One region of the Knoellia altitudinis genome, then DNA from elsewhere that is predicted to be linked to it. Evidence: predicted binding sites of a transcription regulator. Region 1 holds the regulator's gene; each other region holds the start of a gene.

Region 1 (6,950 bases):
GCGCACGACCTCGTGCTCAGGATGCGACGAGACCCCGAGATGGCCTCTGCTGCGGGCGAGTTGGACGTCGTCAAGACACCCCACCACGGGAGCGCGAACCTCGACCCCGCCCTCATGGCCGCCGTCAGAGCGCCCGTGGCGGTCATCAGCGTGGGCAAGGACAACGACTACGGACACCCGACAGCTGCACACCTGAGCATGCTGAGGAGCAACGGGTATGCCGCCTACCGCACCGACCAGCGGGGCCACATCGCCGTCGTGGAGCGGGGCGACCGGCTCCAGGTCGTCACCGCCAGGTGAAGGTCAGCGGGCAGCGGCCTTCTTGCGGGTCTTGGCCGCCGACGCCTTGGCGCTCTCGACGAGCGCGTCGAGCGTGGCCCTGACCGCCGGGACGCGCTGGAGGTCGGGCGTGGTCACGGCGACGATGTGGCGGCGCGAGGCCGGGGTCATCGGGAGTGCCGCGACGTCCTCGTGGTGGACCGTCTTGAGGATGAGGTCGGGGATGACCGCGACGCCGAGCCCTTCGGCGATGAGTCCCATGACCGCCACGTAGTCCTCGGTCTCGTAGGCGATGTCCGGGACGTAGCCCGCGGTGCTCGCGAGCTGGAGGAGGTGGCCTCGGCAGCGGGGACAGCCGGCGATCCACGTCTCGTCCTTGAGGGCGGCCATGTCGACGTGCTTGGCACGGGCGAGGTCGTGGGTGCGCGGCACCGCGAGCAGAACCTCGTCGTCGAGGAGGGGGGTGGTGACGAAGGCGTCGAGATCCTCCTCGCCGCGGCCGAGGTCGGTGCCCTCGTAGACGAAGGCCACCGCGAGGTCGCACTCCCCGGCACGCAGCGCGGCCAGCGACTCGCGCGGCTCGCCCTCGCTGAAGGTTATGGAGACGCCCGGGTGCTCGGCCTTGACCTTGGCCAGGGCCTTGGGGACGAGGGTCGCCGAGGCGCTGGGGAAGGCCATGAGACGGACGCGGCCGGAGCGCAGGCCGGCGATGGCAGCGACCTCCTCCTCCGCGGCGTCGAGGGCCGACAGGACGGGTCCGGCGTGGCGGGCCAGCACGGCACCGGCCTCGGTGAGGCGCACGCTGCGGCCGATGCGCTCGACGAGTGTCGTGCCCGTGCGGGTCTCGAGGCGACGGACCATCTGTGAGATGGCGGGCTGGGAGTATCCGAGGGAGAGGGCCGCCGCGGTGAAGCTGCCCTCGTCGGCGATGGCCCGCATGACGCGGAGGCCGGCTGCATCGATCATGGATGAATCCTATAACGCCCAGTTATCAAAGGGCCAGTCCTCTGCACACCGCGTGATGCGCTGACGGACGAGGGCAGGGCGTATCTGGCGGTGGTGCCGAGCCCTCCTCTCCAGCATGAAGGCCACGATGCGAAGGCGGACAGCCCGCCGCAGCCACCACCCGGACGTCAGCTGTGACGCCCTCGGCCGGTGGCACTGGAGGTGTCAGTGCGGAGCCGGAGCGTACGCGGGCGGGTCGGCAACCGACTGGCGCTGGATGGTCACGGGAGCGCTGGTCCACCAGAGCGCCTGCCCCGGCGAGTGAGTCCGGGCCCGCTCGGGGCGACCTACGATGGTGGGGTGAGTCGAGAGGTGTCCGTGGGTGAGGTCGCATCGCTCCTGCGCGACCGCGGCCCTGCGTTGGTCCTGACCGGCGCCGGCCTCTCGACCGAGAGTGGCATCCCGGACTACCGCGGGCCTGACGGCCAGCGGCGGGTGACGCCGATGTCGCATCAGGAGTTCTGTGCGACCAGTGCTGCGCGACAGCGTTACTGGGCGCGCAGCTTCATCGGTTGGCAGCGCTTCTCCGTCGCCGAACCCAACGCCGGGCATCGGGCCGTCGCCGAGCTCCAGCGCGTCGGCGCGATCGGCACCGTCATCACCCAGAACGTCGACGGCCTCCACCAGGACGCCGGCACGCGCGACGTCATCGAGCTCCACGGAAGCCTTGCCGACGTGGAGTGCCTCACCTGCGGCGAACGCACCGACCGTGACCTCGTGCAGGCCTTCATGGACGATGCCAACCCCGGGTTCGCTTCTCTCGCTCTGGGACTCGTCGGCGACGGTTCCAGGGTGAGCAGCCAGATCCGGCCCGACGGCGACATCGTCCTTGCCGATGACGCCGTGCAGACCTTCGTCCCGCCTCGCTGTCTCGTGTGCGGGGACGACACCCTCAAGCCAGACGTCGTCTTCTTCGGCGGCTCGGTGCCCAAACCACGGGTCGAGCAGTGTTTCGCCCTCACCGAGGCCGCGCCGGTCCTCGTCGTGCTCGGGTCGTCGCTCAAGGTGATGAGTGGATACCGGTTCGTGCGCCGCGCCGCGGCACACGGCATACCCGTCGTCGTCGTCACGTTGGGCCCCACGCGTGGAGACGCCGAGACGACACATCGGATCGATGCGCCGCTCGGCGTCACGTTGACCGCCTTGGCGCGGGAGCTGGCCGCGCGGCTGGGGTGAGCCCAGCCGCTCAGATGCGACGCAGGACTGCGGTGACCTTGCCGAGGATCGTCGCGTGGTCGCCGTCGATGGGGTCGAAGGACGGGTTGTGGGGCATGAGCCAGACCTTGCCGTCCTTGCGCTTGAACGTCTTGACCGTCGCCTCGTTGTCGAGCATGGCGGCCACGATGTCGCCGTTGTCGGCGTTCGGCTGCTGACGCACCACGACCCAGTCACCGTCACAGATCGCGGCGTCGACCATCGAGTCACCGACGACCTTGAGCAGGAACAGTGAGCCCTCGCCGACGATCTGCTTGGGCAGTGGGAAGACCTCGTCCACCATCTCCTCGGCCATGATCGGCACACCGGCGGCGATCCGGCCGAGCACGGGCACATAGCTGGCCTCGGGCCGCGCGTCGCCCGAGCCGGTCGGGTCGAGGTCGGCGTCGATGTCGTCGGGAGCTGCTCCACCCCGGTAGCCACGGATGTCGCTCGGCGTGTCGGGGGAGATGACCTCGAGCGCACGGGGCCGGTTGGGGTCGCGGCGCAGGTAGCCCTTCTTCTCGAGGGCGTGCAGCTGGTGCGACACCGAGCTGGGAGAGGTGAGGCCGACGGCCTGGCCGATCTCACGCATGCTCGGCGGGTAGCCACGGCGGTCGACCGAGTTGCGGATGACGTCGAGAACCTTGCGCTGACGCACCGTCAGGGTGCCGTCGCCCGGGTCCCGGTCGGGCAGCTGGTGGACGTCGGCGTCGTCCTGGCGGCGCTTGTCGCTCATGGTTCGTCTCCTCAGAAGGCGTTGTCAGTGGCGCCTGATTGGCTTTCTGACATGAGCACAGCCTACGGAGTTCGAGCAGGTGTTTCAAACATCTGTTCGACGCGTGTCTTGAACTCCTCGAACATCCGTGCTAGAAATCGTACAAGCGTTCGTTCGAACACCGTTTCGAGCGGGACACCGATCCAGGAGGACACCATGAGTGCAGTTGCAGTGCTGGACGGCACGACCATCGGGTATGCCGCGCCGCGTCCGGTTCCGCGTCGCTCGACGCAGCCGCGCCTCGTGTCGATCCCCACCGGGGCGTCGGTGCCCGTGTTCGCGGCGCCGGCGCTGAGGGTCACCCGAGCCGGTCGTCTCGTCCTGACGACCATGGTGCTCCTGGTTGCCCTGGTGGTCGCCTTCGTCGCTCTCACGGGAGGAGCGGCCGCGTCGGCGCCTGCCGTGACGGTGACGGTGCAGCAGGGGCAGACCCTCTCCGAGATCGCTGCCCAGCACCTCGCCGGGGTGTCGGTCGCGACCGGTGTCGCCGAGCTGCAGGCGGCCAACGACCTTGCCACGGCCCAGGTCAGGGTCGGCCAGACCATCGTCATCCCCCAGGGCTGACGCACCACGCTCCGAGCCGCTTCGACCCCGGTTCGGTCCTGAGTCCTTGGATGAGCTTCGACCCCTCTCCGACTCAGCATGGAGGGCGCCCCGCCAGTCTTCGCGCGGGGCGCCCTTTGCTGTGCCCGGCGTCGTCCGCGACGTGTGGCGCACGAGCGCCATCCTTGGGCCGCAATCGGGGCATCGGGTGTCGCTGCTGGGCAATAAGTCCGGGCCGGCGGGGCTTGGACCTCTCATGACAGATCAGTCGAGTGGGCGAGTGCAGAAGGTCAAGCAGCTGCGAGTGGTCGTGGAGGCGGAGGACTACGACACCGCGGTCCGGTTCTATCGCGACGTCCTCGGCATGGACGAGATCGCGGCGTTCTCCTCGGGAGGGGAGGACCGGGTCGCGATCCTCGAGGCTGGCCGGGCGACCTTTGAGATCGCGAGTCCAGCGCACAAGGTGGCGATCGACGCCGTCGAGGCGGCGGGAACGCCGAGCCCGAAGATCCGGATCGCGTTCGAGGTGGACGACGCCGAGTCGGCGACTCGCGAGGCGGAGAGTGCTGGAGCAACCGTCGTCGCAGAGCCGGTCCTCACCCCATGGATGTCGCTCAACTCCAGAGTCGACGCTCCGGCGGGCCTCACGGTCACCTTCTTCGAGGAGACCGAGGACTCGCACGAACGGGCCGAGCGCGACGGGTTCGGCACCAACGACGCCTGACCCGATCCACTTGCGAACCAGCGTGTCGCGCGCTGCACATGGGGCCGGCCAGCAGCCTTGGCGTCTCCGCGACTTCTGGCACTCCCAGCCCGGCTGGATCTAGGGCTACAGATGGGCTGCTCAGCGAGGCGTCAGACGCCTCGCGCTCAGGCGAAGACGAGGTTCAGAGGTAGGTCGTGGAAGGCCGCCAGGAACTGCGCGGCTTCGGCGATGCCATCGCGTTCCGCGGGGTCGAGGTCGGCCTCCAGGCGGACGGTGACCGTGACGCGCCTGGGCTCGGTCTTGCGCTTGAACGTGCCGAGGTCGTGCCCATCGACGACGACGATCCCACCGGCAGCTTCGGAGATGAGTCGGGTCCGGTCCGTGTCGGGGTTGCTCCTGGGGAAGCCGGTGGTGGGATAGGTCAGTGCCGCCTCGTCGAAGGTCGACAGCAGGTATGCCGTGTGCTTGAGCGACGTGCGCGCCGTCACCGTGGGGTCGTACCAGAGGGTCTCGCCCTGGCACTCGACGGATTCGAGAGGGTGCGTCGACTGCAGCGAGCTGGAGGTCATGATCTCCGCTGTGGCAGAGCGGATCTCGGTGAGGGTGAGGCCGCTCCAGCGCTGGAGGTCGCGCTCGGAGGCAGGGCCGTGCCCGGCGTGGAACCGGTGGGTCAGCTCGACGAGTGCCCTCTCACGCGACCACGTGTCCGCCTCCGCTGCCGGGATCGTCTCGTCGACCAGGGCGTAGGTGTGCTCGGTGCCTCGGGGTGGCCCGGAGCAGATGACGGCTCTCACCTCGGCGCAGATCAGCTGGTGTGCCATCGTCTCGCCCGGTCCCGGCAGGCCTGCAGCCGCGAACTCCGGTCCGATCTCCTTGCGGGTCATGGTCCGCCCTCCGCGAAGGAGCTCGCGCAGGAGGTCGATGCCCCGGTCGACGATCTCGGGCGTGAGTCCCAGCTGGCGGTGGCGGGCGGGCATGGCGGCCTCGACCTTGCCGCCGGTGAGCGCCTGGATCCAGCGAAGGTCCTCGGGCGCGACGTGGTGCCACGTGGGTCGGAGGATGTGCGTGCGCACCCAGCCGCCGGCCGACTGCTCGGCCAGCACGGCGGCATACGTGATGGCGCGTGAGCGCATGGCGAGGGAGTGCGCTGCGAGAGGTGCGTCCTGGCTCTGGACACAGGTGAGCAGACGGACAGCGTCGGCAGCTTGGGGGAGCGGCGCGGACGAGAGGCGCTGGACAGCGAGGCGTCGCCGGATGACCCAGTCGCGGGTCACGTGTCGGGGCATGGCCACATCCTGCCGCGATCAGGCCAGCAGGGTTCGGCGCATCGTGAGGCGAGGCATCTTGCTGGCCGTCGCCCCGGTCGTTCCGACCACCTCGAAGCCACAGCGCCCGAACATCGCCCTGGTCCCGACGAACGCCAGCGTGAGGTCCATGCGGCCCTGCGGGTCGACGGGATGGGCCTCGACGGCGGGCGCTGCGTTGGCCCTCGCGTAGTCGACCGCACCCTCGATGAGGTGCCGGGTCACCCCGCGTCTGCGAAAGCCGCTGCGGACGACGACACAGACGATGCTCCACACCGGGAGGTCGTCGGTCGGAGGCATGAGTGTGGACCGCTCGAGGCGGGTGATCTCGGAGCGGGGCCCGATGTTGCACCAGCCGACCGGCTCGCCGTCGAGATAGGTGATGACGCCCGGCGGGTGCTCACGCTCGCAGAGGGCGCGCATCGCCAGCTCGCGCTGGTCCTCCCCGGTGCCGCCGAGCTCGGTGACCTCGGCCGCGGTGAGCCGATGGGAGAGGCACCAGCAGTGCGTCGTGCGGCGGTTCCTGTTGACGACGGTCACGAAGTCCTCGAACCGGTCGGGCGTGACCGGATGCGTCTCCCACACGGGCTCGGAGGTCATGGGACCCATGATGCCCGCGGTCTGCGACAGGAGCTGCTCAGCTCGTGGTCGGGCTGCGACAGGAGCTGCTCAGCTCGTGGTCGGGCTGGGAGTGGCGCTCGGCAGCTGGCTGGGGTCGACGAGCACGAGGTCGATCTCCCACTGGCCCTCGCAGTCGGCTGCGCGCACGAGCGCCTGCCCCGCGGCATACGTCCCGGAGGTGAAGAACACCTCGGCCTCGAATCCCTCGTTGTCCATGCCAGCGGGTCGGAAGCCGGCCGCGGTGACCGCGTCCTGGATCGAGACGGTGAGCTCCTCGAGTGGCTGGGTCGAGACGGCGCGCGCGTTCACGTGGCCCTGGGTCGAGGTGACGCGCGTGACCTCGCCGACCCCGTCGAAGGACAGGCCCGACGGCAGGAGCGCGAGCTCGGCTGCCGGAGCAGCGCTGGGCGCCGGACAGGCCTGACCCTCACCAGGTCCGGAGGAACACCCGACCAAGGCGCTGACGACGACGGCACCGACCCCCAGGAGCGCCGCGAGACGGGTCCGGGAGAGGGGCATT
Region 2 (6,950 bases), on a different contig from region 1:
AGAGCGGCATGGACGTCCTCGGCATCTCCCTCGTGACCAACCCGGCGGCCGGCATCTCCAAGACGCCGCTCAACCACGAGGAGGTCCTCGAGGCCGGCGCGGCAGCGGCCGGGCGTTGCGGCCAGCTCCTCGCCGCCGTCGTCTCGAAGATCTGAGGAACCGATGTCGTATGCCGCCCGCCACGAGTCCGCGCCCACCGTCCCGTCCGAGGCCGGGACGGAGAACGACGAGCTGATCGCGGCCGCGCGCGCCTGGGCTGCGGACGACCCGGACCCGCAGACGAGGGCGGAGCTCGAGGCCGTCATCGACGAGGCCGAGTCCGGTGACGCCGCTGCCGCCGCCGACCTCCTCGACCGCATGTCCGGCCTGCTCCAGTTCGGCACGGCCGGCCTGCGCGGCGCCCTCGGCGCCGGCCCGAACCGGATGAACCGCTCGGTGGTCATCCGAGCGGCAGCCGGCCTCACGGCATACCTGAAGAAGCAGAGCCGGGCCGAGCCCTTCGTCGTCATCGGCTTCGACGCGCGGTTCAACTCCGACGTCTTCGCCCGCGACACCGCTGCCGTGGTCGTCGGCGCGGGCGGACGCGCGTCCGTGATGCCTCGTCCGCTGCCCACACCCGTTCTCGCATATGCGATCCGACACCTCGGCGCCGACGCCGGCGTCATGGTCACCGCCAGCCACAACCCGCCGCAGGACAACGGCTACAAGGTCTACCTCGGCGACGGCTCGCAGATCGTGTCACCCTCCGACGTCGACATCGCTGCCGAGATCGCGCGCATCGACCGGACCCTGGACGTGCCGCTGGCCGACGACGACTGGGAGACGCTGGACGAGCAGGTGCTCGAGAGCTATCTGACCCACGTCGTCGACGTCGTGTCGGCGGAGTCCTCGCGTGACCTGGTCGTCGTCCACACAGCCCTGCACGGCGTGGGGTCGGAGACCGTCGCGCGTGCGTTCGTCGCCGCGGGGTATGCCGCTCCGCTGCCTGTTCCCAGCCAGGCACAGCCGGATCCGCTCTTCCCGACGGTGCCGTTCCCCAACCCCGAGGAGCCCGGCGCGATGGATGCGGCCCTGGAGCTGGCCGAGCAGACCGACCCCGACGTCGTCATCGCCAACGACCCGGATGCCGACCGGTGCGCCGTCGCCGTTCCGGGTCCGGGTGGGTGGCGGATGCTGCGCGGTGACGAGGTCGGGGTGCTGCTCGGCGCGCACCTGCTCGATCGGGGCGTGCCCGCGGATGCGGTGTTCGCCAACTCGATCGTGTCGACGCGGATGCTGGCCACCGTGTGCCGGTCGGTCGGCATCGCGCACGAGGAGACCCTGACGGGGTTCAAGTGGATCTCGCGGGTGCCGGGGCTGCGTTATGGCTACGAGGAGGCGCTCGGCTACTGCGTCGACCCGGGTCAGGTGCGTGACAAGGACGGCGTGTCGGCTGCTCTGGTGGTCGCGGAGATCGCTGCGTCGCTCAAGGCTGCCGGAGGGTCCATCTCGGAGCGGCTCGACGAGCTCGCGGTGGAGCACGGGGTGCACGCGACGGACGCCTTCTCGGTGCGCATCGAGGACCTCGCACTTCTCGACCAGATCATGGCGCGGCTGCGCGCGGAGCCACTGAGCAGCGTTGCGGGAGTGGAGGTCTCACGGGTCGACGACCTGGCCGCTGGTGACGGTGGGCTGCCTCCGACCGAGGGTCTGCGCTACTTCCTGGCAGACGACTCGCGGGTCATCGTGCGCCCGTCCGGGACCGAGCCGAAGCTCAAGGTCTATCTCGAGGTGATCGAGCCGGTTGTTGACGGCGACCTCGCCGGTGCCCGTTCCGTGGCGACCCAGCGACTGGCCGGAATCAGGGCCGACCTCGAGGCCGCCACCGCACTCTGACGCCGAGGGTGCACCAAGCGGGTCCACCGAGAGATGGAGGCGCGGGCGACTCTTCGTCGGCAGGATGGGGTCATTGCCGGGGGGAAGACTTCCCACGCGCCGAAGGAGAACCTGATGGAACGCCGCTACCTCAACATCGCCTGGCTGCTCACGGCGATTCTCGCCATCTGTGCGATCATCGCCGAGAACGTCGACAGCATCCCGAGCTGGACCATCGCCATCCCCGCCGTCCTCACCGGCTTTTGGTGGGCCTTCGGTCGCGGGGCCCTCGGGGACGGCTCCCCCAAGGACGAGGGCCCCAGCGTCTGACCGTCCACGCGGGCACACTGGTGTCATGGCTTTCCATGAGTCGTGGGTCGAGAAGCAGATCCGTGAGGCGCAGGAGCGCGGCGAGTTCGACAACCTCCCGGGTGCGGGCAAGCCGCTGACCGGTCTCGACGATCCCGACCCCGACTGGTGGGTCAAGAAGATGATGGCTCGCGAGGGTCTGAGCATGGCCGATGCCCTGCCGCCGGTGCTCCAGCTGCGGCGTGAGTACGCGACCTTCCCCGAGTCGCTCCTCGACGTCCGGACCGAGGACGGGGTCCGCGAGGTGCTGCGCGACTACAACCTGCGCGTCATCGACGACCGGCGACGGCCGGTGCTCGGCACCCAGTCGCCGGTGTGGGCCCCGACCGTCGACGTCGAGGCCATGGTCGCGCGCTGGCGCGAGCTCCGCGACCAGCAGGCCGCAGCGGCAGCCGTCGAGGCCGTAGTGAGCGTCAGCGAACCCGACCCACCTCGGAAGCGGTGGTGGCAGCGGCGACGGCCCTGACGGCATACACGATGGCTGCCAAACCGACGACGGTCAGGGTGCCGGCGGCGACGAGGCTGGAGGCGCGAACGGCCAGGCTGTCGACGTCCGGCGACAGCCACCACCCGGCGAACCACGGTTCGATGACCGCTCCGAGCGGCACGACAAGCCGCGCCGCGATCCCCCACCGGGTCCGGGACCGCGCGACCGCACCGACGAGGCCCAGTGGGGCTCCGCTCATCGCTGCTGCCAGGAACCACATGGCATTTGATGAGAAGGACCCGACCGGCATGAGCCCGGTGATCACGCCGACGCCGTAGTGGACGACCAGCGCCCCGGAGCCAGCGAGAAGTCCGGCGACGGCGGCTGGACGGAGATGACGCATGACGGCGCCGGCGAGGACGGAGATCCCCGCCCAGACGGTGCCCGCATTGAGCAGCAGGCTGAAGGTCCTGCGGATGCCGAAGAGGACCTGCTGGTCGCCCGACAGCTGCGCATCGGACGTGATGTTGACGACGAGGGACCCGACGCCCAGAGCCACCACGGCCAGCGCCACCCAGGACGCGCGTCGCCCATGCTCCCCCATCACCCGGCAAACCCTAGTCCGGGTGGCGGGGTCGGTCGTCGTGGTGTCGGGAGGACGGAGCTGGGCCCTTGTTCCGTCACCTGCACGGGGGCGCAAATGCGCTGTGCAACAGCGGGATTCGCTGTGGACAACTCCCATGAGTGTCGTCGAACAGGTGTATGATTTGGGGTATGGAGGGGACAGCAGCACCCGGAGGGCCTGAGGTTCAGGTCCGGTCCTTCGTGTCCTCCCTCATGGGTGTGGACCCGGAGGGTTTGACTCAGGCGGAGCGGGTCGCGGCGGTGTCCGCGTTGGAGGCTTTGAAGGGTGCGGCGGCTGCTGCGCAGGTGCGACTGACGGCGGCTGCGGTGGTGGATCGTGAGGCGTTGGGTGAGGACTCGCGCAGTGTGCGGGCGGACCTGGCGTTGGCTCGTCGCTGCTCGCCCACGGTGGCGGACCAGCACGTGGGGGTGGCCAAAGCCCTGGTGGGTGAGATGCCCGAGACCATGGCCGCGTTGACGCGCGGGGAGATCAGCGAGCGTCGGGCGATGATCGTCGTCCGGGAGACCGCCTGCCTCTCGCGCGAGCACCGCGCTGAGGTCGACAGGCGGCTGGCTCCGACGATCGGGTCGTTGGGGGACAAGGCGTTGGCGGGTGCGGCCCGGCGTGCCGGTGCCGCGTTGGACGCGGAGTCTCTTGCGGAGCGGAACCGCCGCGCTGTCGCGAGTCGTCGTGTGAGTGTCCGCCCGGCCGCGGATGGGATGGCCTGGTTGTCGATCCTGGGGCCGCTGAAGGACGTCATCGGCGCCTACGTCGCCCTGGCCGCCGAAGAGTCCAGGCGCCACCAGATCGATCCCGACCTGCCCGCGGAGAAGTGGGAGGCAGCCGCAGCAGCCGCCCGCGCCGACACCAGGGGCAAGGGCGCCTGGCTCGCCGACCGTGCCCTCGAGCTCCTCAGTGGCCGGGCGAAGGGCCAGCCGCAACCGGTCGAGGTCAACCTCGTCATGACCGACAACGTCCTGCTCCCGGCAGCGTTCGGCGGGCAGGCACCCGCCGACGACGTGGCCACGATCCCCGGGTGGGGTCCGATCCCCGGAGCCGAGGCGCGTGCGCACATCGCTGCACTGCTCGATCATGCGGACGCAGCCGACGTCGCACGCGGCGCCGGTGGCAAGAGCTGCGCGACTACCGTGTGGTTGCGGCGGCTGTTCACCGACCCGTCCGGGCGCGACCTCGTCGCGATGGACTCGAGGCGTCGCCGGTTCCTCGGCGGCCTCCGCTGCTTCCTGGAGCTGCGCGACCCCACCTGCCGCGTCCCTTGGTGTGATGCGCCCGCGGTCGAGTCCGACCACGTCCGCGCGGTCCATGCCGACGGCGCCACGGCGGGAGCCAATGGCGCTGGGCTCTGCAAACGCCACAACCTCGTCAAGGAAGAACCCGGGTGGCACGTCAGAGTCCAGTCCACCGGCCTCGACGGGACTGGGGCACACGGCATACGCATCACCACGCCGACCGGCGGAGTCCACGACGCCACCGCCCCACCGATCCTCGGCGAGGGCTGGGCCGCAGCCGAACCCGTGCCCGACGACCGGGTGAGCGACGTCCACCTCCAGGACCTGCCCCTGCCCAACGACCCGTGGGAGGGCTGGATCCCCGACCCACCCGACGACTGGTTCACCCAGGACGTCGAGATGCGGGTCGCCTGATCGTCGTGTGGTTCTCACGCGGGCGTCGGCTCGTGTTCGCATGGTCTGCCTAACGTCGACGGACGTGACCCGACGCCTTCGACTGACCCTCCTTCTCCTGACCGCCGCCGCGCTGACCGTGCTTCCAGGGATCGCCACAGCGAGTCCTCAGCCGGGTCAAGGACGGGGTGCGGAAGCGTCCGCCGCGCAGCTCCGGGTGATCCAGCACAACACCGACCACGTTCCTGCCGCATGGGACTTCGTCGTCGACCAGGTGGACGCATTCGAACCCCAGCTCGTGGCCGTGCAGGAGGTCTGCCGGCCATGGTTCGAGGCACTGCAGGCACAGCACCCGAGCTGGACCTTCGCCTACCACCCGCGCAAGCTGCACTTCGGCAACAGCAAGAACCCCGGGTGCGGTGGCGACTGGATCGGCGAGCTCGTCATCTACACCGGAGCCGCCAACCGGCCCACGATGACGCCGGACTACCCCAACAACAACGCCGACGGCGTGGAGAAGTTCGGCATGGCCTGCGTCGAGTTCCATCGCGAGGGCATCCCGACCCTGGGTTGCTCGACCCACTTGTCGGCCTTCCCGACATCGGGGGGACGCGGCACCCAGCCCGAGCGCGGTCCGCAGGTCCAGGCGATCATCGACCACACCCGGCCCTACCGCGCAGCAGGGTGGGCCGTCGTCGTGGCTGGCGACCTGAACATGACCTCAGCCGGCGACAACCCCAACAACACACCCATCATGAGCCAGATCCTCGGGCCCGAGGTCGGGGGCACCGGGGAGTTCTACGACGGCTCCCAGCACGACTGCGCCTGCCGCCTCACCACCCCGACCACCGACAAGAACCAGCGCATCGACTACGTCCTCTGGTCGGGCAACCGCACACCCTGGGTCGGTGCAGCCACCACGGAACGGTTCGACAGCCCCGCGGGCCACCACCTCCTACGCTCCGTCGGCACGCTCTCCCGGCGGATAGACTCCCGGAGTGAGTACCACCAAAGCGGCCGTTGAGACGACGCTCGACCCGACGGCCCGAGCCCGAGACCTGCTCGACGTCTCGCGGCTGACCAACCAGTCCCTGACGCGCTGGCTCCATGGCCTCCCGGGCGTCGACCAGGTCGGCTGCGAGGCCCGCGCGGCCGACCTCGGCACCCGTTCGATCAAGACGACGAGCAAGGCGTGGGCCGTCGACCTGGCCATCTCGATGATCGACCTCACGACGCTCGAGGGCGCCGACACCAAGGGTCGCGTCCGCGGACTCGCGGCCAAGGCGCTCCTCCCCGACCCGAGCGACCTCAGCACCCCCCGCCCGGCCGCCGTCTGCGTCTACGGCGACATGGTCACCACCGCCAAGGAGGTCCTGGGCGACAGCGGGGTCAAGGTCGCAGCCGTCGCCACGGCCTTCCCCAGCGGCCGCGCGAGCCTGGCCGTCAAGCTCGCCGACACCAAGGACGCGGTCAGGGCCGGCGCCGACGAGATCGACATGGTCATCGACCGCGGCGCGTTCCTCTCCGGCGACTACCTCACGGTCTTCAACCAGATCGCCGCGGTCAAGGAGGTCTGCGGCGACGCCCGCCTCAAGGTCATCATGGAGACCGGCGAGCTCAACACCTATGACAACGTCCGCCGCGCCAGCTGGCTCTCGATGCTCGCCGGTGGCGACTTCATCAAGACGAGCACCGGCAAGATCCAGCCCGCTGCCACCCTGCCCGTCACGCTCATCATGCTCGAGGCGGTGCGCGACTGGCGCGACCTCACCGGCACCCAGGTGGGCGTCAAGCCCGCCGGTGGCATCAAGACGAGCAAGGACGCGATCAAGTTCCTCGTCACCGTGAGCGAGATCGCGGGTGAGGACTGGCTCGACAACCACTGGTTCCGTTTCGGCGCGAGCAGCCTGCTGGGCGACCTTCTCCTCCAGCGCCAGCGGATGACGACGGGCGCCTACTCGGGCGCCAACTACATCGCCGACGACTCCCCCTCCACGGCCTACTGAGCCCGTGACAACGAAAGACGAAGCCT
Region 3 (6,950 bases), on a different contig from region 1:
GAGCCACGCCTGCACCGCCTCGTGGTCCTCGAGCAGGCCGGTGAGCCGCGGTCGGGCGAGTGCGAGGGCGAGCATGAGGGCGGCCAGGACCCAGACCGCGTATCCGCCCGTCTCCGGCTGCGCCTCGGCGTCGTGCCCATGGTGACGCGTGTGCCGTGCCGCACGCCGGGTACGCCCCTCACCTTCCTGGGCGAGGTCAGGGCTGTCATCGGAGGGCGTCAGGGGCGGGGCCTCGACGTGCGGCTGGTCGGAACTCACTGGCCACTTCCGCCATCGATCGACGAGCTGGGCAGGTCGACGGCGCCACCGTAGCGGCGGTCACGATCGGCATAGATCTCGACGGCTCGCCACAGGTCGCGACGGTCGAAGTCCGGCCAGAGCGTGTCGAGGAAGACCATCTCGGCGTAGGCGCTCTGCCACAGCAGGAAGTTGCTCGTCCGCTGCTCGCCCGACGAGCGGATGAAGAGGTCGACGTCCGGCATGGTCGGCTCAGGGAGATAGCGGGCCAGTGTCCGCTCGTCGACGTTCTTGGCCTTGATCCGGCCGTCCGCGACATCCTGGGCCAGCGCTCGAGCGGCATCGCCGAGCTCGGCCCGCCCGCCGTAGTTGACGCAGAAGTAGAGGGTCAGCCCTGTGTTGTCCTGAGTGAGCTCCTGGGCGACCTCGAGCTCCTTGATGACCGAGCCCCACAGTCGCGGTCGGCGACCGACCCAGCGCATGCGCACACCCCAGTCATTGAGCTGGTCGCGCCGACGACGGATGACGTCGCGGTTGAAGCCCATGAGGAAGCGCACCTCGTCGGGTGAGCGCTTCCAGTTCTCGGTGGAGAAGGCGTAGGTCGACAGGTGCGTCACGCCGGCCTCGATCGCGCCCGCGACGACATCGAGGAGGGCGCCCTCACCGGCTTCGTGACCCTTGGTCCGGGGCAGTCCGCGCTGGTTGGCCCAGCGTCCGTTGCCGTCCATGACGATGGCGACGTGGCCCGGAATCAGTGCCGGGGCCAGAGTCGGCGGCTGCGCGCCGCTGGGGTGGGCGAAGGGCCGGCTGGTCACCGCTCCACCATACGGAGCGAGCGCACTCCGTGCTCGAGGTGCCATTGGAGGAACGCCGTCGTCAGCCCACTTCCCTCCCGCCGGTGGCGCAGCTCGGAGGCATCGGCGATGAACCAGTCGCCCGCGAGGAGCGCCGCGAGCAGTCGGAGAGTCTCGGGGGCGGGGGCGGCGGAACCCGGCGGACGGCACGAGGAGCAGACCGCACCACCGGAGACGATGTGGAACGCGCGGTGAGGCCCCTCTGCTCCGCACTTCGCGCAGTCGTGGAAGCTCGGCGCCCAGCCGGCGATCGCCAGCGCGCGCAGGAGGTAGGCGTCGAGGACGAGGTTGGGGTCGTGCTCCTTGCCCGCGAGCGAACGCAGGGCGCCGGTCACGAGGAGGTACTGCTGCAGCGCCGGCTCGCGCTCCTCGGTGAGGCGGTCACACGTCTCGAGCACCGCGTTGGCGGCGGTCCACGCGTCGTAGTCGCGCGAGACGACGTCACCCCACGACTCGAGCGTCTCGGCCTGCGTCACGGTGTCGAGGTTGCGACCCTCGTAGCACTGGAGGTCGACGAGCATCCCAGGCTCGAGCCGGGCGCCGAAGCGGGACCGGGTGCGGCGCACGCCCTTGCCGACCGTTCGGACCTTGCCGAGGCTGCGCGTGAGGACCGTGATGATCCGGTCCGCCTCACCCAGCTTGTGGGTGCGCAGGACGATCCCCTGGTCTCGGTAGAGCGGCACGCCCCATTGTCTCCCCGCACCCTGACAAAGCGGGTATGCCGTGCCGCCCACGGCCGGGGGTTATACCGATGAGGACCAGCAGCCATGACAGGGAGCTCCTCCCATGGACGACCCCCTCGGGCGCCCATAGGTTCGGAAGGCCCAGACCATTTCCGTGCATCCGACAGGGGTAGGACCATGTGTGAACTTCACGACCACCAAGGGCTCCACGACCACGACGCTGTGACCTCGCAGCCTGACGTCGGACGTCGTCACCTCCTGCGTGGCGCCGGCGGACTCATCCTCGGTGGCGGGCTGGTCGTCGCGGGTGCGAGCGCCGCCCATGCGGCCACGTCCCAGAACGGCTGGCCCGCCAGCAGCAGCCCGAGTGCCATCGGCATCACGGCGCTCTCCGTGTCAGGGCACAGCTTCCCCGCCGGCGTGCGCGGCGGTCAGGTCCACACGATCCTCGGCTACGTCGCTCAGCGCTTCAACAACGAGGTCGAGGCCCTCGTCACCCCCGGGTGCTGGGGCTACAACTACCGCGAGATCTCGGGGAGCACGAGCCTGTCCAACCACGCGTCGGGCACGGCCATCGACTGCAACGCGCCCCGGCACCCGCTCGGGGCGTCCGGCACGTTCTCCTCGACCCAGGTGAGTCGCATCCGCTCGATCCTGACCTACTGCAACGGCGTCGTGCGCTGGGGCGGCGACTACTCGAGCCGCAAGGACGAGATGCACTTCGAGATCAACGTCGCTCCCGGTGACTCCCGCATTGCCCCGCTGGTCTCCAAGATCGGTGGCACAACTCCCCCACCTCCGACGACCACCTGGTCCACGGTGAGCTCGGGAGCCACTGGCTTCCGGGTGGTGGCGATCCAGCACCTCCTCCGGGCCCGGGGTCAGTCGCTGACCGTGGATGGTGTCTTCGGTGACATCACCGTGAGCAGGGTCAGGGCCTTCCAGACCTCGCGCGGCCTCGCCGCCGATGGGGTCGTCGGACCCAATACCTGGTCTGCCCTCGTGGTCACGGTGAAGTCGGGCTCCTCGGGTGAGGCGGTCGTCGCTGCCCAGAAGACGCTCACGGCCCGCGGGTACGCATGCACGGCCGACGGCATCTTCGGTGCGACCACGACCTCCCAGGCCAAGGCCTTCCAAAGCAGCCGTGGTCTCGTCGCCGACGGCATCGTCGGGCCCGCGACCTGGGCCAAGCTCACCTTCTGACCCTTCACGAGCCGCATTATCGGATGACCCGATAATTGCCCGCTCGACCCGAGTTGCCAAGTCGGGTCGAGCGGGCCGAACTGGGGCCACCTGATCATGCGTCGGCTGGGGCCGAGTTCTGGGCTAGAACACACGTTCGATTTCGGGTATGCTCGGCAGCATGGCCGCAGCGTTGCAGCACTCGCTCTTCGACACCGGTGACGCCATCGACCTCGGCGCCCTCGCGCCCACGCGCACGCTTCTCGACCGCGGCGCCTGGGTCGACTACCAGCCGAGTTGGCTCACCGGCGCCGACCTCCTCTTCGACGCCCTGCACCACGACGTGCCGTGGAAGGCCGAGCGCCGAGAGATGTACGAACGCGTCGTCGACGTGCCGCGCCTGCTGAAGTTCTACGAGTCCGACGAGGCCCTCCCCCACCCTGCCCTCGACCAAGCCCGAGAAGCGTTGTCCCACAGGTATGCCGGTGAGCTGGGTGAGCCGTTCGTCTCCGCCGGCCTGTGCCTCTACCGAGACGGCCGTGACTCCGTGGCGTGGCACGGCGACCGGATCGGAAGGGCGAGGGACCAGGACACGATGGTCGCCATCCTCTCCGTCGGCTCCGCTCGGTCGCTCATGCTCCGACCGCGCGGAGGCGGGCGATCGATCGGCTTCTCTCTCGGGCACGGTGACCTCGTCGTCATGGGTGGCTCCTGCCAGCGCACGTGGGATCACGCCATCCCCAAGACCAGCAAGCCCGTCGGGCCGCGGATCTCCATCCAGTTCCGACCGCGCGGCATCCGCTGACCCCCGGCTTCACGCACCATCAGCCCCTTGACCCATTCATTTCTTTGCAATATATTGCATATGAGAAGCTATCCACCGACATGAGAGAAGGAATGCCATGAGCACCACCACGGATGGATCGATCAGGAACGTCGTGCTGGTGCACGGCGCCTTCGCCGACGGCTCGGGCTGGCGTGGGGTCCACGAGCGCCTGACGGCTCGGGGCTACCGGGTCTCGATCGTGCAGAACCCGCTCACCTCGCTCGAGGACGACGTCGCCGCCACCACGCGGGTGCTCGACCGACAGGACGGACCGACCATCCTCGTCGGCCACTCCTGGGGCGGCACCGTCATCACCGAGGCCGGCCTCCACGAGAAGGTCGCCGGCCTGGTCTACGTCGCCGCCCTGATCCCCGACAGCGGCGAGAACTCGGGGCAGCAGTACGAAGGCTTCGCCGCGACTCCTGACTTCGTCATCGACGTCGGCGACGACGGGTTCGGGTTCCTCGACCCCGAACAGTTCATGAAGGGTTTCGCCGCCGATGCCAACGACGCCGACGCCGACCTGATGCGCGACGCGCAGGTGCCGGTCAACATGTCGGTCTTTGCCCAGACGGTCTCCGAGGCCGCCTGGCGTCAGAGGCCCAGCTGGGCCGTGTTCGGGACCGAGGACAAGGCCTTCGACCAGGCCATGCTGCAGCACATGGCGAAGCGGGCAGGGGCGGACATCACCACCGTTCCGGGGAGCCACGCCGTCTACCTCACGCAGGCCGACGCGGTCTCCGACGTCATCATCGCGGCGGCCGAGGAAGCTCCGGTGGCGGCCTGAACCCCGTGCCGCACCCGGACCGCACGGCGCTTTGACTCTCCCCGTGATGCAAGGTGCAATACGTTGCATGCCGATCCCCGGGACGTCCACCCCTTCGAGCCGGGCCCTCCTGCGCGACGACGTCTACGGCCGGCTGCGCGAAGCCATCATCGACGGGACGTTCGAGCCGGGTGAGCAGCTGCGGGATGGCGATCTCGCCACCTGGCTCGGGGTCAGCCGCACCCCCGTCAGGGAGGCCCTGCTCCGGCTGGGCCAGAGCGGCCTCGTCGTGGCCCGGCCGGGGCGCTCGACCATGGTCAGCACGATCGACTCTCGGCCTCTGCACGAGGCACGGGACGTCGTGGCGGCCATGCACCAGCTTGCGGTCCGCGAGTCCGTGCCCAGCCTGACCGCCGACGACCTACGCCTCATGAGCGAGGCCAACGAGAGGTTCGAGGAGGCGGTCGTGGCCGGAGATGTCGAGGCCGCCCTCGCAGCGGACGACGCGTTCCACGGCGTGCCCGTGAAGGTCTGCGGCAACCGGTCCCTGGCCGTCGTCCTCGAGCAGTTCACACCGGTGCTCCGCCGGGCTGAGCGGCTCCAGTTCGCTTCAGCGAAGGGGCACGACTCGATCGTCCGGCACCAGGAGCTGATCCGACTGTGCTCGAAGGGTGACGCGGACGGCGCCGCGGCTGTCGTCTTCACCACCTTCCACTCGCTGTCCACGGCCGACGGGGCCTGACCGTCGGCTCTCCCCACGGTCCCGTTCCGGCCGAGCCGGCACGCCAGGCACATCACCAACCGCCCTCCACCCAGGAGTTGTCGTGAAGCTGCACGAGTTCCCGCGCCACCCGCTGACGTTCGGCCCGAGCCCGGTCCACCGCCTCGACCGCCTCACCGCCCACCTTGGCGGCGCCGAGGTCTGGGCCAAGCGCGAGGACGTCAACAGCGGGCTGGCCTACGGCGGGAACAAGATCCGCAAGCTCGAGTACATCGTCCCCGACGTCCTGGCATCCGGCGCTGACACCCTGGTGTCCATCGGCGGCGTCCAGTCCAACCACACCCGCCAGGTCGCGGCCGTCGCTGCGCACCTCGGGCTCAAGGTCCGTCTGGTGCAGGAGAAGTGGGTGCCGTGGGACGACCCGGTCAACGACAAGGTCGGCAACATCCTGCTCAGCCGGATGATGGGCGCCGACGTCCGGCTCGACACGGCCGGCTTCGACATCGCCATCCGACCCTCGTGGCAGGACGCGCTCCGCGAGGTCGAGCAATCCGGCGGCACTCCGTACGCCATTCCCGCTGGGGCCAGTGAGCATCGACTGGGTGGTCTCGGCTTCGCCAACTGGGCCTTCGAGGTGGCCGAGCAGGAGGAGCGGCTGGGCGTCCACTTCGACACGATCGTCGTCTGCACGGTCACCGGATCGACCCACGCGGGCATGGTCGCGGGCTTCGCTGCACTCGAGGACCTCACGGGAGTGCGCCGCCGTGTCCTCGGCATCGACGCGTCGGCCACCCTGGCCCAGACGACCGACCAGGTCGGCCGGATCGCACGGCACACCGCTGAGCTCATCGAGCTCGGTCGAGACCTCCGTGACGACGAGATCACCGTCCTCGGGGGCTGGGCCGGCGACCTCTACGGCATACCCGTCGACTCCACGATGGAGGCGATGCGGCTGGGTGCCGAGCTCGAGGCGATGATCACGGACCCGGTCTACGAAGGGAAGTCACTGGCGGGCCTGATCGACCTGGTCTCCGGCGGCGAGATCCTGAGCACGTCCACGGTCCTCTACGCCCACCTCGGCGGGCAGCCTGCCATCAACGCCTACCACTCCCTCTGGCCCGGCCAGTAGCCGCAGCGCCTGTCAGCGGATGGTCAGCGCGCGGATGAGGTCCCCGCTGAGCGTGAACCGGTAGGTGAGGTCGGCGACGTGACCGGGGAAGTCGCCCTCGATCCGGTTCACCACCGCCCACTGGCTCGCGTCGATCCGGCGAGCCGTCACGAGCTCGGTCGTGTAAGTGAACTCGCTTCCCGCGCGCTGGAGGAAGTCGAGCACCTGGGCGGAACCGGCATACCTCTCGTCCTGGTCGACGACGACGGCGTCCTCGGTGAAGCTGCGCACCGCGGCGTCGGCCTCGCGTGCCGCGTGGGCCGCAAGGAACTTCTGGATCGTCGTGGGCAGCTCGGTGGGCGGGATGCTGGTCTCGGTGGGGTTGATCATGCGGACGAGCGTGCCGCCTGCCCCGCACGGAGGGTCAAGCACTGGATCCTCCCCCTGGGAGAGGGGGCAGAATACGGCGCGTGGACGGACGTCTGAGCATCGGAGAGTTCTCCCGCCTCACCCACCTGAGCGTGCGCACCCTCCGGCGCTACCACGAGGCCGGACTGCTCGCTCCCGCCGACG

What was found. The regulator LexA, encoded in region 1, represses DNA repair genes until DNA is damaged. The targets are predictions, from matches to a motif close to TCGAACANNTGTTCGA.
Region 2: ACFQW8_RS12735 (DUF222 domain-containing protein) is a predicted target of LexA. The motif match lies at 3,401-3,416, and genes of this name have one in related genera.
Region 3: ACFQW8_RS00460 (alpha-ketoglutarate-dependent dioxygenase AlkB) is a predicted target of LexA. The motif match lies at 3,102-3,117, and genes of this name have one in related genera.

Annotation. Positions count from the first base shown of each region.
Region 1 covers NZ_JBHTDK010000002.1:14,566-21,515, forward strand. Annotated here, with positions in the region: gene ACFQW8_RS14840 (ComEC/Rec2 family competence protein) at 1-300, shown strand, start outside; gene ACFQW8_RS14845 (LysR family transcriptional regulator) at 304-1,245, opposite strand; gene ACFQW8_RS14850 (Sir2 family NAD-dependent protein deacetylase) at 1,585-2,460, shown strand; gene lexA (transcriptional repressor LexA) at 2,471-3,217, opposite strand; gene ACFQW8_RS14860 (LysM peptidoglycan-binding domain-containing protein) at 3,413-3,820, shown strand; gene ACFQW8_RS14865 (VOC family protein) at 4,080-4,523, shown strand; gene ACFQW8_RS14870 (winged helix DNA-binding domain-containing protein) at 4,670-5,791, opposite strand; gene ACFQW8_RS14875 (GNAT family N-acetyltransferase) at 5,810-6,409, opposite strand; gene ACFQW8_RS14880 (hypothetical protein) at 6,479-6,949, opposite strand.
Region 2 covers NZ_JBHTDK010000001.1:2,701,712-2,708,661, reverse strand. Annotated here, with positions in the region: gene ACFQW8_RS12760 (purine-nucleoside phosphorylase) at 1-155, shown strand, start outside; gene ACFQW8_RS12755 (phospho-sugar mutase) at 163-1,875, shown strand; gene ACFQW8_RS12750 (hypothetical protein) at 1,990-2,184, shown strand; gene ACFQW8_RS12745 (DnaJ family domain-containing protein) at 2,210-2,689, shown strand; gene ACFQW8_RS12740 (hypothetical protein) at 2,637-3,257, opposite strand; gene ACFQW8_RS12735 (DUF222 domain-containing protein) at 3,425-4,939, shown strand; gene ACFQW8_RS12730 (endonuclease/exonuclease/phosphatase family protein) at 5,004-5,942, shown strand; gene deoC (deoxyribose-phosphate aldolase) at 5,917-6,924, shown strand.
Region 3 covers NZ_JBHTDK010000001.1:86,542-93,491, forward strand. Annotated here, with positions in the region: gene ACFQW8_RS00440 (permease) at 1-258, opposite strand, end outside; gene ACFQW8_RS00445 (isoprenyl transferase) at 255-1,097, opposite strand; gene recO (DNA repair protein RecO) at 1,049-1,774, opposite strand; gene ACFQW8_RS00455 (peptidoglycan-binding protein) at 1,952-2,977, shown strand; gene ACFQW8_RS00460 (alpha-ketoglutarate-dependent dioxygenase AlkB) at 3,138-3,761, shown strand; gene ACFQW8_RS00465 (alpha/beta fold hydrolase) at 3,859-4,569, shown strand; gene ACFQW8_RS00470 (GntR family transcriptional regulator) at 4,637-5,290, shown strand; gene ACFQW8_RS00475 (1-aminocyclopropane-1-carboxylate deaminase) at 5,373-6,398, shown strand; gene ACFQW8_RS00480 (hypothetical protein) at 6,411-6,767, opposite strand; gene ACFQW8_RS00485 (MerR family transcriptional regulator) at 6,848-6,950, shown strand, end outside.